DNA from 2 places in the Dactylosporangium sp. NPDC049140 genome. Region 1 is predicted to be linked to the other one. Evidence: riboswitches for the same ligand, from Rfam matches in the RefSeq annotation. Region 1 holds a riboswitch; the other holds the start of a gene.
What was found. A riboswitch is a leader RNA that binds a small molecule or an ion and turns the genes downstream of it on or off. The one in region 1 is predicted to bind thiamine pyrophosphate.
Positions count from the first base shown of each region.

Region 2: another riboswitch for thiamine pyrophosphate. It lies ahead of AB0B76_RS30095 (ECF transporter S component); the one in region 1 lies ahead of thiS (sulfur carrier protein ThiS).

Region 1 is NZ_JBEZDS010000014.1:42,719-46,110, forward strand. Features, by position in the region: gene thiD (bifunctional hydroxymethylpyrimidine kinase/phosphomethylpyrimidine kinase) at 1-520, opposite strand, end outside; gene AB0B76_RS23400 (thiamine phosphate synthase) at 517-1,032, opposite strand; gene AB0B76_RS23405 (thiazole synthase) at 1,026-1,790, opposite strand; gene thiS (sulfur carrier protein ThiS) at 1,783-1,986, opposite strand; TPP riboswitch at 1,985-2,095, opposite strand; gene thiO (glycine oxidase ThiO) at 2,122-3,165, opposite strand; gene thiE (thiamine phosphate synthase) at 3,162-3,392, opposite strand, start outside.
Region 2 is NZ_JBEZDS010000021.1:93,884-97,275, forward strand. Features, by position in the region: gene AB0B76_RS30090 (ATP-binding cassette domain-containing protein) at 1-1,143, opposite strand, end outside; gene AB0B76_RS30095 (ECF transporter S component) at 1,144-1,713, opposite strand; TPP riboswitch at 1,792-1,909, opposite strand; gene AB0B76_RS30100 (alpha/beta fold hydrolase) at 1,962-2,786, shown strand; gene AB0B76_RS30105 (acyl-CoA dehydrogenase family protein) at 2,825-3,392, shown strand, end outside.

The sequences.
Region 1 (3,392 bases):
CCTTGACCACGACGCAGCGGGGGCCGTAGGCGGCCAGGTCCTCGGCGGCCTTGGCGGCGTCCTCGGCGTCGAGGACGTCGCGGCCGAGCAGCACCGAGGCCTCGCGCAGGTTCGGCGTGACGACGGCGGCGTGCGGGAAGAGCAGGTCGAGGTACGCCCGCTCGGCGTCGGCGGTGAAGAGCCGGTCGCCGGAGGAGGCCACGAGCACCGGGTCGACGACCAGGCCCGGCAGCCGCGGCGCGAACCGGGCCACGAGCGCGACGGTCTCCGGGGTGGCCAGCATGCCGGTCTTCACCGCGGCGACGGGCAGGTCGTCGAGGACGGCCTCGAGCTGGGCCTGCACGAACCCCGGGTCGACGGCGGAGATGGCCCGCACGCCGACGGTGTTCTGGGCGGTGAGCGCGGTGATCACGCTGGTGCCGAAGACCCCGTGCGCGGCGAAGGTCTTGAGGTCGGCCTGGATCCCGGCCCCGCCCCCGGAGTCGGAGCCGGCGATGGTGAGCGCAACGGGCGGGTTCATGCGGCGAGGAGCTCCTTCACCAGGCGCCCCGGGTCGTCGGCGCGCATGACGGCCCCCATCACGGCCACGCCGGCGGCGCCCTCGTCCAGGCAGTCGCGGACGCGGGCCGGGGTGTCCACGCCGCCGAGCGCGTAGACCGGCACGGGCGCGACCACCGCCATGCGGCCCAGGGCGGCCAGGCCGAGCGGCGGGCCGTACCCGGGCTTGCTGCGCGTGGCGAAGATCGGCGAGAGGGTGACGTAGTCGGCGGGGTCCTCGGCGGCCGCGAACAGCTCCTCGAGGCCGTGGCACTTGCACAGCTCGCCGTCCTCCTCCAGCAGCAGGCGGCCGCCGACCTGGTCGAGGCGGGTGCGCAGGGCCGCGGCGAGCTTGAGGCGGCGCCGCGGCGGGAGGTCGTGCTCGCGCAGGACCACCACCCGGGCCCCGCCGTCGACGGCGCCCGCGATCACCTCGTCCAGCGGGCGTTCAGCCTGCCGGCGGTCGGTGAAGACGATGAGGCCGGGCTCTACCACGGCATACCTCCGGTCGGGCTGGATGCGGTCGCGTGCAGGCGCCGGGGGATCCGCCCGGCCAGGTGGGCCAGGCGGCCGGCCCGCACCGCGAGGCGCATCGCCTCGGCCATGTGCGCCGGGTGCTCGGCCCGGGTGACGGCGGAGGCGAGCAGCACCCCGTCGCAGCCCAGCTCCATGGCGAGGGCGGCGTCGGAGGCGGTACCGATCCCGGCGTCGAGAATGACCGGCACGGTGACGAGCCGCCGGATCAGCGCGATGTTGTGCGGGTTGCGGATGCCCAGCCCGGAGCCGATGGGCGCGCCGAGCGGCATGACGGCCGCGCAGCCGGCGTCGGCCAGGCGCTGGGCGAGGATCGGATCGTCGCTGGTGTACGGCAGGACGACGAACCCGTCCTCGACGAGCCGGGCGGCCGCGGTGACCAACTCGACGCCGTCGGGCAGCAGGGTCTCCTCGTCGCCGATCACCTCGAGTTTCACCCAGGCGGTGCCGAACGCCTCCCGGGCCAGGTGGGCGAGCTTGACCGCCTCGGTGGCCGTGTAGCAGCCGGCGGTGTTGGGCAGCACGCGTACCCCGCACCGCTCGACCACGTCGAGGAGCGAGGGCGCGGCCGGGTCGAGCCGGCGCAGCGCGACGGTGACGAGCGCGGTGCCGCTGGCCCGGATCGCCGCCTCCAGGGCGGCGTGGCTCGTCGCCCCGCCGGTGCCGAGGATGAGGCGGGACGACAGCTCCACGCCGTCCAGCACAAGGGCGTCATCCACCTTGGACCGCCGTCAGCACCTCGACGTGGTCGCCGTCGGCCGGGCGCGTCTGCGCCCAGCGCGATCGGGGTACCACGTCACCGTTGAGGGCGACGGCGATCCCGCGCGGATCGTCTCCGGCGAGGGCGTGCACCACGTCGGCGACGGTGGTGCCGTCGGCGACGCTCGATGCGACCGCGTTGACCACGAGCTGCATAGGACTCACTCCTGCCTCCCTGCGCCGGCATGACCCGGATCAGGTTCGACGGTCGGGGGCTGACAGCCCCCCTCTCAGCCCGGTCACACCGGACTCCCGTGGGGTACGTGTCCGACCATAACGCCGCCGCCATGGTCAGGTAAAGCGCGCTGCCCCGAAGGCGTGAAGGTCGACCCCGGTCGCGCCGAGCAGCGCGAGGTCGGCGACGGCGGCCGCGGTGACCGGGGCCAGGAGCACGCCGTTGCGGTGGTGACCGGTGGCGACCAGCACCCCCGACGGCGCCAGGCGGCCGATGACCGGGGCGTTGTCGGGCGTGCCCGGGCGCAGGCCGGCGAGGGTCTCGGCCAGCGCCAGCTCGGCGACGCCGGGCAGGAGGTCGGCGGCCGGGCGGAGCAGGTCCAGCACGCCGCCGGCGGTGACCGTGGTGTCGGCGCCGCGCTCCTCCTCCGTGGCGCCGACGACGAGCTCGCCGTCGGCGCGCGGCACGAGGTACACGTGCCGCCCCGCCGCCACCCCCCGCACGACGTGCCGCAGCAGCGGCTCGGCGCCCCGCAGCCGCAGCAGCTGGCCCTTCACGGGGCGCACCGGCAGCCCGGTCAGCGCGGCCGAGCCGGTGCCGTTGGCGACGATGATCACATCGTCCCGCAGCGTGGACAGCTCGGTGACGTCCCGCGCCTCGAACCGCACCGGCAGCGTGCGCAGGGCCCGCAGCAGCCGCCGCGGGTCGACCTGGTGGTCGCCGGGGGCGAGCGCGCCGCCGCGGACCCGCGGGGCGAGCAGCGGCTCGAGCTCGCGCAGCCCCCGGCCGGTGAGCGGCTCGATGGGGGTACCCGCGCGGCGGTAGAAGCCGATCAGCCGGTCGATCTCGGCCTGGTCGTCGGCGGTGAGCGCGACGAGGAGGGTGCCGTCGGTGCGGTACGCGACAGGCACCCCGGTCCGGGCCTCGACCCGCTCGGCGAACGACGGCCAGCGGCGCATCGACTCGAGCATCAGCGCCTGCAGATCCTCCTCGCCGAACACGGCCTCGCCGGTGGGCGCGAGCATTCCGGCGGCGACCAGCCCGGCCCCGGCCGAGGGGTCGCGGTCGTACACCGTGATCGCTGCGGCGCCGCGCTCGACGAGCTCGAACGCGACGCTGAGCCCGATGATCCCGCCGCCGACGATCCCGAACGTCGTCATGCGGTGAACTCCAGGGCCGCGGCATACGGGTCGGCGGCCCCGCTGACCGCGCCCACCACGGCGACGGCGTGCGCGCCCGCGGCGAAGAGCTCGCCGGCCCGGGCCGCGGTCACCCCGCCGATCGCCACCACCGGCACGCGTACCGCCTCGGCCACCGCGCGCACCCCGGCCGGCCCGATCGCGTCGGGCAGCCCGGTCTTCGTGGTGGTCGCGAACGCGGGCCCGAC
Region 2 (3,392 bases), on a different contig from region 1:
GGCGGTCGCGACGCTGAGCCGGCGCTGCTCGCCCCCGGAGAGCGTGAAGGGGTTGGCCAGGGCCAGGCGGTCGAGGTACAGCCGCTGGAGCAGCTCGTCGACCGTCGCCTCCGGCGCGCCCCCCAGGGCCAGTTCGGCCCGGACGGTGCTGGTGACGAACTGGTGCTCCGGGTTCTGGAACACCGAGCCGATCCGGGCGGCCAGGCGGCGCGCCCGCCAGCGGTGCGGCGGGCGGCCCGCGTCCCGGCCGGCCAGCGCGGCCGCGGCCACCACCCGCCCGCCGGACGGCCGCGTCAGCCCGCCGAGCAGCAGCGCCAGGGTGGTCTTGCCGGCGCCGTTGGGGCCCTCGACGGCGAGCGCCTGGCCCGCGAGGACGGCCTCGTCCACCGTGTTGCCGGTGTGCGGCAGGGCCAGCCGCTCGGCGGTGAGCAGGGCCTCGCCGGGGGCGGTGGCGGCCCGGCGGGACGGCAGCGGGGCGCCGGGGGTCCAGACGGCGCCGGCGTCGTCGCCGATCACGATCGTGCGGTCGACCAGGGGCAGGGCCTCGTCGACGCGGTGCTCGACCAGCACCAGGGTCGCGTCGAGGTCCTGGATGACCTTGGCGATGGCGGTGCGGACGAGCTGCGCCCCGTCCGGGTCGAGGTTCGCGGTCGGCTCGTCGAGCAGCAGCAGCCCGGGCCGCAGCGCGATGACCCCGGCGATGGCCAGGCGCTGCTGCTCGCCGCCGGAGAGCTCGGCGGTACCACGGCCGCGGTCATAGGGGAACCCGACGGCCGTCAGCGCCGCGTCGACCCGCGGCCAGATCTCGGACCGGGGCACGCCCCGGTTCTCCAGGCCGAAGGCGACGTCGTCGCCGGCCCGGCTCATCACGAGCTGGGTCTGCGGGTCCTGGAAGACGATCCCGGTCTCGCCCCGCGCCTGCCGCGCGGGGCGCCCGTCGAGCAGGACCTCGCCCTCCTGCTCGCCGGAGTCCTCGGCGAGCAGGCCGGCGAGCGCGGCGAGCAGGGTGGACTTGCCGGCCCCGGAGGCGCCCAGCAGCAGTACCCGCTCGCCGTGCTCGATGCGCAGGTCGAGGTGGCGGACCGCCCAGGCCTTGCGCCCGGCGTGCCGCCACCCGAAGTTCCTGAGCTCGACCGTGCTCACTCAGATTGCTACGCGTTCCCGCCCGGACGGGAACCGGTCCAGCACGCCCGTCCGCGCCAGCGCGCGCTGCAACGCCCAGCTGCCGGCCCCGGCAACGACCGCGCCGCTGGCCACGACCAGCGCGGCGTAGGTCCACTTCTGCCCGGCGGTGAACGTGTCGCCGTAGTACACGCTCAGGTCGAACAGCGCCGCCCCGGCGCCAGACAGCGCGCCCGCGACGAGCGCATTGCCCAGCTTGTACCCGCGGTAGCCGGTCGCGGCGAAGCCGAACTCGCCGCCGATGCCCTGCACCAGGCCGGACACGACGACGGTGAGCCCCCAGGCCGAGCCGAAGAGCGCCGAGACGATCGCGGCCACGAGCTCGGTGTACAGCCCGGCGCCGGGCTTGCGGATCACGAGCGGGCCGAGGACCGCGGGGATGAGCCACACGCCGTAGATCACCGCGCGCCACGGCAGCGCGAAGCTGTCCAGCGCGTTCCACAGGTTGTTCCAGGCGTAGAACACCCCGGCGAAGGCGACGGCGATGATGGACGCGACGACGATGTCGACGGTCCGCCAACGAGTCTGCATTGTTGGATACCTCCCAGTTCAGGCGAACCAGAAGGAGACGCGACGCCGCACCGCCGGGGTACGGCGGCATGGCGTGCTGGCGTGAGGTGACCGAGCTCCCTGCGCTGGCATTACCCAGATCAGGTTCGAGGGTCTGCGGGGCCGATTTGACGCGGCCGCCGCACTCTCAGCGCTGTGCGCTCCCCTGTCGGATGTGCAGTTGTTTCCCGACGGTAACAGTGAACGTCGTCTGCTCGTAGTCTCGGGTCATGAAAATCACGGCGCGCTCGCTCACGTTCGATGTGTTCGACGGCGGCCCCGAGGACGGCGAGCCGGTGCTGCTGCTGCACGGCTTCCCGCAGCACAGCGGCGAGTGGGCGGACGTCGCCCCGCGGCTGCACGCGGCCGGGCTGCGCACCTACGCCCTCGACCAGCGGGGCACCTCGCCGGGCGCCCGGCCCGCGGAGGTCGAGGCCTACCGGATCACCGAGTGCGCCCTGGACGTGGTCGCCGTCCTCGATGCGCTGGACATCCCGGCGGTACACCTGGTGGGGCACGACTGGGGCGCCATCTGCGCCTGGCACGTGGCGCTGCGGCACGCCTCCCGGGTGCGCACGCTCACCGCGGTTTCGGTGCCGCACCCGCACGCCTCGGCCTACGCGTACGCCAACGATCCGGACCAGAAGGAGCGCTCGGCGTACATCAAGCTCTTCCGGCAGCCCGGGAAGGCCGAGGAGGTGCTGCTGGCCGACGGCGGGCGGCGGCTGCGGTCACTCTTCGCCCCGCTGGCCGACGCCGACGCCTACGTGCGGCCCCTGCTCGAGCCGGGCGCGCTGACCCCGGCGCTGAACTGGTACCGCGCGATGAGCCCCCTCGACCTGGTCGGCCTCGGCCCGGCGACGGTCCCGACCACGTACATGTGGAGCGACGGCGACGTGGCGATCGGCCCGACGGCGGCCCGCGCCTGCGCCTCGTACGTCGCGGGGGACTACCGGTTCGTCCCGCTCGCCGGGATCAGCCACTGGATCCCCGATGAGGCGCCCGCGGAAGTAGCCGCGGCGATTGTCGGCATAGTCAACGCTACTCGCGGGTAATAACCTGGAGGTTCAGGAGCGTCCACCTGGGGGTGTCCATGGTTTCGACGTCGGTGCGCGCGGAACGCGAGGCGCGCAAGGTCATCGAGGAGAACCGCGAGACCGAGTGGAGGAAGCCCAGCTTCGGCAAGGAGCTCTTCCTCGGCCGGCTCCGCCTCGATCTCATCGACCCGCTGCCGGAGCTCGACCCCGCCGCCGAGGCCCGCGGCGTCGAGTTCCGCGAAAAGCTCACCGCCTACGTCGAGACCGTCGACGGGCAGCAGATCGAGCGCGACGCGCGCATCCCCGACGAGGTGCTCCGCTCCCTCGGCGAGCTGGGCGCGTTCGGGATGAAGATCGACCAGAAGTACGGCGGGCTGGGCCTGACGAACCTCGACTACTGCCGCGCGCTCATGCTCGTGGGCTCGGTCAACCCGTCCATCGGCGCGCTGCTGTCGGCGCACCAGTCGATCGGGGTACCGCAGCCGCTCAAACTGGTCGGCAACGACGAGCAGAAGCAGCGGTTCCTGCCGCGGCTGGCCGCCGGCGAGGTCTCGGCCTTCCTGCTCACCGAGCCGGAGGTCGGGTCGTACCCGGCCAACCTGCGCACCGCCGCGGTGCCGACCG